Chloroflexus aurantiacus J-10-fl: one gene and its partners. The protein of the gene in region 2 interacts with the protein of the main gene of each other region in a pairwise test. Links are inferred from orthologs where the notes say so. Each region holds a gene or a part of one and is shown on either strand. Other genes may lie near its edges.

The links.
Region 1: the proteins of rlmB (region 2) and tsaE interact in binary tests that used the Escherichia coli proteins (3 or more experiments, as listed by UniProt). The link is inferred for Chloroflexus aurantiacus J-10-fl from one-to-one orthologs.
Region 3: the proteins of rlmB (region 2) and CAUR_RS02410 interact in binary tests that used the Escherichia coli proteins (3 or more experiments, as listed by UniProt). The link is inferred for Chloroflexus aurantiacus J-10-fl from one-to-one orthologs.

The regions. Positions count from the first base shown.
Region 1 is NC_010175.1:2,726,618-2,729,692, forward strand. The notes cover bases 97-3,015. They hold tsaE (tRNA (adenosine(37)-N6)-threonylcarbamoyltransferase complex ATPase subunit type 1 TsaE), read right to left. Parts: upstream 1,858-3,015; coding sequence 1,336-1,857; downstream 97-1,335. Other genes in these bases: CAUR_RS10385 (FhaA domain-containing protein), read right to left, coding at 97-392; tsaB (tRNA (adenosine(37)-N6)-threonylcarbamoyltransferase complex dimerization subunit type 1 TsaB), read right to left, coding at 659-1,336; CAUR_RS10400 (hypothetical protein), read right to left, coding at 1,961-2,326; CAUR_RS10405 (metal ABC transporter substrate-binding protein), read left to right, coding at 2,539-3,015. In the rest of the region: more of CAUR_RS10385, read right to left, coding at 1-96; more of CAUR_RS10405, read left to right, coding at 3,016-3,075. UniProt on the Escherichia coli protein: Required for the formation of a threonylcarbamoyl group on adenosine at position 37 (t(6)A37) in tRNAs that read codons beginning with adenine.
Region 2 is NC_010175.1:2,828,952-2,831,949, forward strand. The notes cover bases 47-2,888. They hold rlmB (23S rRNA (guanosine(2251)-2'-O)-methyltransferase RlmB), read right to left. Parts: upstream 1,926-2,888; coding sequence 1,167-1,925; downstream 47-1,166. Other genes in these bases: CAUR_RS10825 (GNAT family N-acetyltransferase), read right to left, coding at 47-599; CAUR_RS20935 (hypothetical protein), read right to left, coding at 612-764; dnaJ (molecular chaperone DnaJ), read right to left, coding at 1,975-2,888. Also shown: more of CAUR_RS10825, read right to left, coding at 1-46; more of dnaJ, read right to left, coding at 2,889-2,998. UniProt on the Escherichia coli protein: Specifically methylates the ribose of guanosine 2251 in 23S rRNA.
Region 3 is NC_010175.1:605,812-608,823, forward strand. Bases 157-3,012 are described here. They hold CAUR_RS02410 (bifunctional ADP-dependent NAD(P)H-hydrate dehydratase/NAD(P)H-hydrate epimerase), read right to left. Parts: upstream 2,473-3,012; coding sequence 841-2,472; downstream 157-840. Other genes in these bases: CAUR_RS02405 (thymidine phosphorylase), read right to left, coding at 157-605; CAUR_RS22010 (hypothetical protein), read right to left, coding at 575-805; acpS (holo-ACP synthase), read right to left, coding at 2,476-2,889; CAUR_RS02420 (hypothetical protein), read right to left, coding at 2,898-3,012. Also shown: more of CAUR_RS02405, read right to left, coding at 1-156. UniProt on the Escherichia coli protein: Bifunctional enzyme that catalyzes the epimerization of the S- and R-forms of NAD(P)HX and the dehydration of the S-form of NAD(P)HX at the expense of ADP, which is converted to AMP.

The DNA of each region.
Region 1 (3,075 bases), 100 kb from region 2 along the record:
GTCATCGTCGGCTGATCGGATTGATTGTCGCGCATCTCGGCCTCGACCTGGATCGAACGCCGGGGGACGGCCGGATCTTCCGTGATCACCACCCGCGGATGATCGAGCATCGTGAAATTGCGTTCGGCGGCCAGCTCACTCAGGTAGGTTGCCAGTTCCTGCTCGATCTGCTGGCGTACCGGTTGAAAGATCGCGAAGTCTTGCGGATTCAAAAAGGCCCGGTAGCTGCTCGGCACAATCACGCGCTTGACACTAATTGTCTGGTTGCTCTCCATCGCCTTCTCTAACCGACGCGCAATCTCGACCGGTTGAATCGTACTACGAAAGATACGCGCTACCGATCCTTCGACCATCTGCTCCATAAACTGTTCAAATCGGCGTAGGGCAGACATGGCATTTCCCCCATGGCAATTGGATCAACGGCCGCTGCCGGCAAACATCTACACATACTATACCGTCATTATCGGCGAAGCGTAGATGGGTGGCAAGTTGAATGGCAGAGACACATGGTTCCGACACCAGCTTGAAACCGCTATAGCCAGGCAGGGGTACAGGCCTGCCTGTCATTACAAGAGCGATCTACAGCTCGTGACTATCTGGTCTCACGGACAACCGAACCGCTCCGCGACCTTTGCAAGACAAAACGTAACAACGTGCTTCAGGTATGTTGTGCCGGTGTTCGCACCGGCTCACCGAGGTACCGGGGTTCAAGCGTAGCCAGATCATCGTAATCACGCGCAAGATGGCGCTGCCAGGCCAGTTCGGCAAGATACGCCGGGCGCCGCAAGCGGGCTGCCGGTGCCGGCAACACAGCCCGCTCACCCAAACCGCGTTGCAGGGCAGCTATCGTCGCTGCATCGAGATCACCACAAAAGAGCGCACGCCCACTCACGTCGGCACAGAGTTCAGCGAGCGTGAGATTACGATCAGGCGCCAGGCGCTCAAGGCGATCCTGCGCCACAAAAGGAGCCGTCGCATAACGATCACGCCCCAGCCGTATCAGTGGATAGACCGGCAATGGGGTCGGCGCGTACTGGTACGCCAACGCCTCAAGGGTTGCAATCCCAATCAATGGCAGATCGCCGGCCAGTGCCATCCCCTTCGCCAGACTCAACCCTACCCGCAGACCACTCCAGCTCCCCGGTCCCAATCCGACCGCCAGCACGGTCACGTCGGCTGGTGTTGCACCGATGTAGCGCAGGAGCGCATCGATTTGTGGCAAGAGTTGCGCAGTATGGTTACGTCCCGACTCCCAGACGCTTTCGGCTAATGGGCCGTGCGCATCATAGAGAGCAAGACCGGTCAGTGCGGTAGCGGTGTCGATAGCGAGCAACATTAGCCGAACGTCTCCTCCTTAAACCTAAGCAGTAGTTCACGGTAACGCATCCCACGGGGCGTCAGCCGTATCTGCCGCTTGGTCTCGCTCACATGGCTGAGCACAATGTGTAAATGTTCTGCCGGCATTGCCGTCGCTGCCCGTTCAGGCCATTCGATCAGGCAAATGCCTTCGCTCAACCAGAGTTCATCAAGACCAATCGTAATCAATTCGGTCACATCACGCACCCGGTAGAGATCGACGTGATAGATCGGTAGCCGTCCATGGGCAGCATCGGCCCGATATTCATTGATCAAGACAAAGGTTGGGCTGGTCACCAGGCCGTCGTAGCCGAGGCCACGAGCTATACCTTTAATGAGATGGGTTTTGCCGGCACCGAGTTGACCTGAAAGCAACACCAAATCACCGGCGCGCAGCAGGTGACCAAGGCGCGCGCCGATACGTTCAGTCTGGGTCGGACTATGACTGATAAAATCGAGATCATGCGGCGTTTGGGCCGCCGACAACAGTTGATCGGTCATAGCCCTATTGTACCATAGCCGGGCATGGAAAAATTGCGGGTATGCTGTTCCCTGTCCCTGCATTCTCGCTCGCCCTTAAAGAGAGCGAGATGCGTACCGGGTATTACTTGAGATCAACGACCGGACTCAGGCCAGCCGGTGCAAAGCCACTTGCCGGTGGGATGTCTGTTGCGAGCGTAATCGTTGCTTGACGCAACTCCTGCGCAGTCCGTCGGGCTTCGTTACTAAACCCACCATCCACTGCAATCAACAAGCCGCGATCCAAACGGCGCAAAAACAGCATTTCGGCAAAGTCCTGCACATCGGCGGCAGTAATCAGAGCACGACGTTGGATGAGAACAGCGAACGGTTGCCCCGACGGCTCAGCAAGCACCAGTAAACAACGAGTGGCACGTAACTGCTCTGCGGCAATGACGTGGTAACCAAGCCGACGGGCGTGGGCGGCAGCATCACGAACTGTTACCTTCATACTCCAATCCTCCTCCATTGAGGACCTGGCCTCGCGTGCGAGCGACGGGGCAATACACTGATGGGGGAGATATTCTTCGTATAGTATACCATAAATTTTGTTTTACGTAGAACCGATTGCATTACCCGCCCCGATTCGCCGGCATTTGACAACAGGTGCTCTTTGGCACATAATCTCTTTTGAAACAATGTTTCATTAAGGAGGATCAAACGATGCGTTTCATACAACAGATAACCGTTTTGCTCGCAGGTATGCTGCTGATGGCAGCATGTGGGCAAGCACCGGCGAGTCAGCCCACCGCAGTACCGGCGACGGACAACACCTCAGCGCAACCAATGCTGGTTATGGCCAGTACCAGTATCGTGGCCGATGTTGTGCGTCAGGTCGGTGGTGATCGGGTTCAGGTCGAGACGATTGTGCCGATTGGGGCCGACACCCACGGCTTTGAGCCGACACCTCAAGACCTGGCACGAGTGAGTGAAGCCAGGGTCATCTTCACGGTTGGTGCCGGCTATGAAGAGTTTATTGATCGTCTGATCGCGAGTTCAGGGACGCAAGCTGAAGTCGTCGATCTGTCGGCGAACCTTGCCCTGCGTGCATTGACGGAAGCGGAAGCTACCGGTCATGCCCACGAGGAAGAGCACACCGACGAACACGGAACAGAGGCAGCCGGTGCTGCCGGTGATACCCACGCCGACGATCACAGCAACACGCAGGCTGACGCCCACGGTGATGAGCATGGTGATGAA
Region 2 (2,998 bases):
CGTCCGAAAAGTGAATGGCGAACATGCATTGCCTGAAAGCCAAGCCGCTCGTACAATGTGCGAGCGGCTTGATTCGTTTCGCGGACGTACAGACCGAGGTAGGTCAGTGAGCGTGCGCGTGCCTCGTCTTCGGCGTATTGCAGCAATGTGCGGGCCACGCCGCGCCGTCGCCAGGCGGGTGTTACGGCGACATCAGCGATAAACCCTTCGCCATAGCCGATCTGGTGGTCGAGCAGTGACAGGGCGAAGATTGAGCGGAGTGCTCCCCACCATCCCAGTATCTCGAAGAATGCCGACTCGGCGAAGCCACCGCTACCGGCGACCATGTCGCGGGTGCGCAGGCTGATCGTGCCAATAATCTGACCGGCATACTCAGCCACGAACATCCCACGCAGGGCGGCTGGCCCTTGCCGGCGCCAACCGGCAGCCAGAGCACGCGCACCGCGTTCGCTCCCCTGGGGGCCGAATGCTGCGCCAAAGGTGTCGGCAAATGCTTCTCGATGCAAGGCAACAATTGCATCAATATCGCTCAGGCGTGCCGGACGAATCGTAATATCACTGGCCGAAGTGCCAGTTTGTGGCGGTATCGTGGCGTACATGCGCACACAGGATCAAGATGCTTTTAAGCCGGCAAGCTGAAGTTCCAGCCGCTGTGCAATATCGCGATACATGTCTCCACGTCGCTCAGCGGCGGCCAGTTTACGCTGCAAAAGTACGATATATCCCACTGCTGCGCCGAGGGCAGCTATTAAGAGCCAACGCATATATCCTCCTTTACCTTTCGTTGCATATTCTAGCGCAGACATGAGAGGGCTTCAAGCCAGAATGCAGAGAGCCGATGGATTGACTCTGCGATGCACGGGTTGCGTTGTGTCGAGTGCGAAAGCCTGGCTTCTGCCACCGGGCAGGCTCCAGTGCAGATCAGTGCATACCACACGTATCCGCACTGGAGTCTGACCACGTATAGTGCCCATGCGATTTTCGTTGTGTTCTGGTCATCGGTACATCGGACGGTCAGGCGCTATTGTTGCTCGACATAAGCGGCTTATTCTGTACCGGCTAACGCATGGACGAGTAGATTCCTCTCTTGCCATCCGTGCGCTGGTTTTGCCGCATACGTGGCACAGGCTGAAGTCGGTACTACGCTGTAGTGATCACCATCTAATCTAATCGGTAACCGGGCGATGGCGCTGTCGCCAGGCGTGATAGATGGCGATGCTGCCGGCAATAGCCGCATTGAGTGATCCAACCTGGCCGACAATCGGCAAGCGGACTAAAAAGTCGCACCGTTCCCGTACCAGGCGGGCGATACCGGTGCCTTCCGCGCCGATGACCAGGGCCAGCGGGAGATCGAGGTCAACGGCATCAATATCCTGGGCCTGTTCATCTTGTTCGAGACCGACCACCCAAATGCCGGCGTGCTGCAACTCTTCGATGGTCTGATTGAGGTTTGTCACCATAGCGACGCGCAGGTGCTCTACGGCGCCACTGCTGGCGTTAACGACTGCCGGTGTGATCTCGGCGGCACGCCGACCGGGGATGACCACGCCGTGGCATCCTACCGCTTCGGCGGTGCGGAGCAGGGTACCGATATTCTGCGGGTCTTGCAGATGGTCGAGCAACAAGAGTAACGCTGCCTCGCGGCGTTCGGCAGCGGCATTGAGACAGGTGTCGAGTTCAACGTAAGGGTACGGCTCAGCCTCTAGCATGACTCCTTGATGATTGGCATCACGCAGACGGCGGTCGAGGGTCTGGCGTTCGATGCGTTCAACCGGCACCCCGGCCTGCTGGGCCAGATTGATAATTTCAGCGATAATACCGCTTTCCTGCACACTTTGCGAGACATACAAACGGTGGAATACGCGACGGCGGGCGCGAAGAGACTCGCGTACCGCGTTGCGCCCGTATAGCAACTCGGTTGCCATAATCAACTCTCTCAAGCTATGTGCCGGTGTTTACCACACCGGCAAGGGTCTACAGACCAAAGGCATCTTTGATGCGCCCGAAAAATCCTTCATCGTGATGATCATCACCGGGGGAGGTGAAGGTTTGGGCTAATTCCTGGAACAGACGCCGTTGTTGCTCGGTCAATTTGGTTGGGATGTCTACCCGGATCACCACAATCTGATCGCCGCGCCCTTGCTGGCGGAGGTAGGGTACACCTTTGCCGCGCAGGCGAAAGGTCTGCCCGTGTTGCGTTCCAGGTGGAAGGCGTAACCGCTCGCTGCCTTCGAGGGTCGGCACACTAACCTCCCCACCGAGTGCCGCCTGGGCGACATTCACGGTCAGATTGAGGATAATGTCGTTGCCGTCACGTTCAAAGATGGGGTGAGGCTGAATATCAAGGGCGACATACAGGTTACCGGGTGGCCCACCGCGGGGGCCGGCCTCACCCTCACCGCTGATCCGAATTTGTTGTGAGCCATCGACGCCAGCCGGTACCCGCACCGTAATCTTGCGGGTCTGGCGCACCCGGCCTTCACCGCGGCACTCACGGCAGGGAATGGGAATGACATAACCGGTACCGCCACAGGTGTCACAGGTTGTGACGGTGACCATATTGAAGATGGGGGCACGCTGGCGAATCTCACCGGTACCGCCACAGCGGGGACAGCGGGTTGGTTCTGTGCCCGGTTCAGCACCAGAGCCTTGACACGCCGGGCAGGTTTCGAGCCGGCGAAACTCGATCTCCTTTTCGGTACCGAAGACAGCCTCTTCAAAGGTGAGCCGCAGCGTGTAGCGCAGATCGGCACCACGCAATGGCCCGCGTGTGCTGCGCCCCACGCCGGCACCCCCGAAGAAGGCATCGAAGATCGAGCTAAAGGGATCAACTCCGCCAAACGGATCGGCGCCGACACCACCAAAACCGGGTGGATTGTGACCGAAGCGATCATACATTGCCCGCTTCTGTTCGTCGGAGAGCACTTCGTAGGCTTCGTTGATCTCCTTGAATTTTGCCTCAGCGTCCGGCGATTTATTGACATCGGGGTGATACTGA
Region 3 (3,012 bases), 2.2 Mb from region 2 along the record:
ACCAGATCAGACGGCCCAGAACCACGCAAAGCTGCAATGGCTTCGCGCACTTCCAGCGCATTACCGACCGCAAAACCGAGCGGCTGTTGCATACTGCTCAGCACCGCAGCAACTCTACGCCCTGCATGCCGACCGATTGCCACCATCGTTTGGGCCAGGCGACGGGCATCGGCGAGTGTCTGCATGAAGGCGCCACGTCCATATTTTACATCGAGCACGATACAATCAGCACCCGATGCCAGCTTCTTACTCATCACACTGGCCGCGATCAATGGAATTGACTCGACGGTGGCAGTGACATCGCGGAGGGCGTAGAGTTTTTTGTCAGCCGGTGCCAGATCGCCGCTTTGGGCAGCCACCACCAGCCCCAGTTCACGCACCGCGCGCCGAAACTCATCGGCACTGAGATTGGTGCGAAAGCCGCGAATGCTCTCCAGCTTATCAATCGTGCCGCCGCTAAAACCCAGTCCCCTGCCACTCATTTTTGCCACCGGCAGGCCAACGGCGGCGACCAGGGGGGCCAGTACCAGGGTCGTTTTGTCACCGACACCACCGGTTGAATGCTTGTCAACCGTCAGTGGCGCAATATCGTGGAGATCGAGCATATCGCCCTGCGAGCCATGGCGATGGTCAGATCAGCCGTTTCGCGATCATCCATCCCGCGCAACACGATGGCCATCGCCAGGGCAGCCATCTGATAATCGGGAATCGCACCGGCTGCATAGTTCGCGACAACCCATTCAATCTCTTCGGTGGTCAATGCACGGCCATCTCGTTTCGCGGCAATAATTTCTACCATACGCATGGCAGGCATTCCTTTCTACGTCCTGGCCCGGCAGCTTAGCCGGTGCGCAACTCTTGCATGACTGATGGCAACAGCGGCAACAAATCACCGGCAACGACGCCGGCATCTCCAAAGGCCATACGCGCTCTGGCCCCGGCGGCACCGTGCAGGTAGACACCCAGCGCCGCGGCAGCGAATGGCAGACACCCCTGGGCAATCAAGCCGGCAATCACACCGGCCAAGACATCACCCGAACCGGCTGTCGCCAGAGCCGGATTCGCCCCGTCATACATCAGCGTGCGGCCATCTGGGGCAGCAATGACTGTGGTTGCACCCTTCAGAACGACCGTCTGTCGCCAACGTTGCGCGGCTTCAGCCGCCGTCGCAACCCGATCAGCAGGTAATTCACTTACGCCAAGCAGACGGCGCATTTCGCCGGGGTGCGGGGTAAGCACACAGTGTTCGGGTGGTAGTCGCTCGAACCAGTCTGCGGCGGTGGCAAGAATATTCAGGCCATCGGCATCGATAACTGTGGGTGGTAAAGCCACCGTTTGCTGGGGCTGATTGGTGAGTGGTTCACCGACGGCAACAAAGCCAACGCGCGCCCGGCTCCGTGTGTGATCGAGACCAAAGAGGCGCAGTACCAGTTTGCGGGTTGCCTCGGCCTGACCCAATCCCGGCCCAAGCAACAACGCCTGATAGCCCGGCAGATGTTCGGCCAGATCATCGACGGCGGCAGGGCCGATTGCGCCCCAGTCACCTTCGGCAACCGGTAACAATGTCACCTCTGGTGGTAGCGTAGCCAGCGACAAGACTGTGCGGCCAGTAGCAAGGGTGACCAGACCGGCACCGGAGCGTTGGGCACCGGCGCACGCCAGTACGGCTGCACCAGGGTAATTGATCGAACCGGCAACCACCAGTACTTTACCGAAAACACCTTTATGAGCATCAGCCGGACGGGGCGGCAACAATGTACGTGCCTGGCTGGCAGTTAACAATTCGCTCATCGTTAATACTCCATCTAATGATGACAGGCCGATGGGGGCGACCACAATCTCTCCTGCATAGCCACGACCGGGCCAGAGCAGTAATCCACGCTTGATCAAACCGGTCGCAACGGTCAGATCGGCGCGAATGGCCACTGTAGGCACCTGACCGTCGTCAGCACCAACGCCACTGGGCAGATCGATAGCTACCACGCGCAGATCAGACCGCTGGGTACGTTCGGCATTCACGGCCTGAATGATAGTTGCCAGGTCAGCAGTCGGTGGTCGGGCACCGGTTCCCAACAACCCATCAAGCACCAGAACAGCCTTACGGAGCGCCTGCGCGAGGAGCGAACCATCACCATCGGTTGCGGCGGATAGCTCAGGGATCGCTCGCTCACGGCAGGCTTGCAGGTTGGCATCAACCCCACTGCGGCGCCACACGTAGAGCGTGACCAGCGCACCGGCATCGGCCAGATGACGCGCAGCGACCAACGCATCACCGCCATTGTTACCAGGGCCAACCAACACCAACACCTGTCGATTGGCTAACGGTGCAGCGTAGCGCAGAACTGCGTCGGCCACACCGGCACCGGCCTGCTCCATTAAAGCCGCCCAGGTCGTACCACGCACAACCGCAGCCTCTTCCGCAGACCGCATCTGACCGGCAGTTACCACAAATGGCAATTTCTCCTTAGACATCAGCTACCCCGCCCATGCCACAACACTGGCCAGCGCCAGCTCATCGGTATGCGACAAACTCACCGCCAAAGCGCAAATTCCCAACGCTGCGGCTTGCTCAGCGGCAAACCCCGATAAACGCAAGACAGGACGACCATCGTTGTCACGTACCACTTCGATCTCGTGAAAGCCGGCGCGCGGGCGATCAGCGACTGCCAGTGCCCCAAGACCGCGTAGCCCGATCCCCAGGGCTTTGGCACACGCCTCTTTCGCTGCCCAGCGTGCCGCCAGTGCTTCGTAGCGAACATCCCCTGAACCGGCGAGGCAATCAGCCTGCTCGGTCGCGGTATACACCCGCTGCACAAACCGCTGACCATAGCGCACAACTGCGTGCCGGATACGCGCCACCTCTACCAGATCGACCCCGTGATACAGCATAAGGCAACCTATTGCGTTCCAACCAATGACACCTCGGCCACTCGTGCGTCATAATCATGGCCATTGGCATAAATCTCAACACTGCGCAGATAACGATAATCGGGCAACCAGTTCTCATCGCGC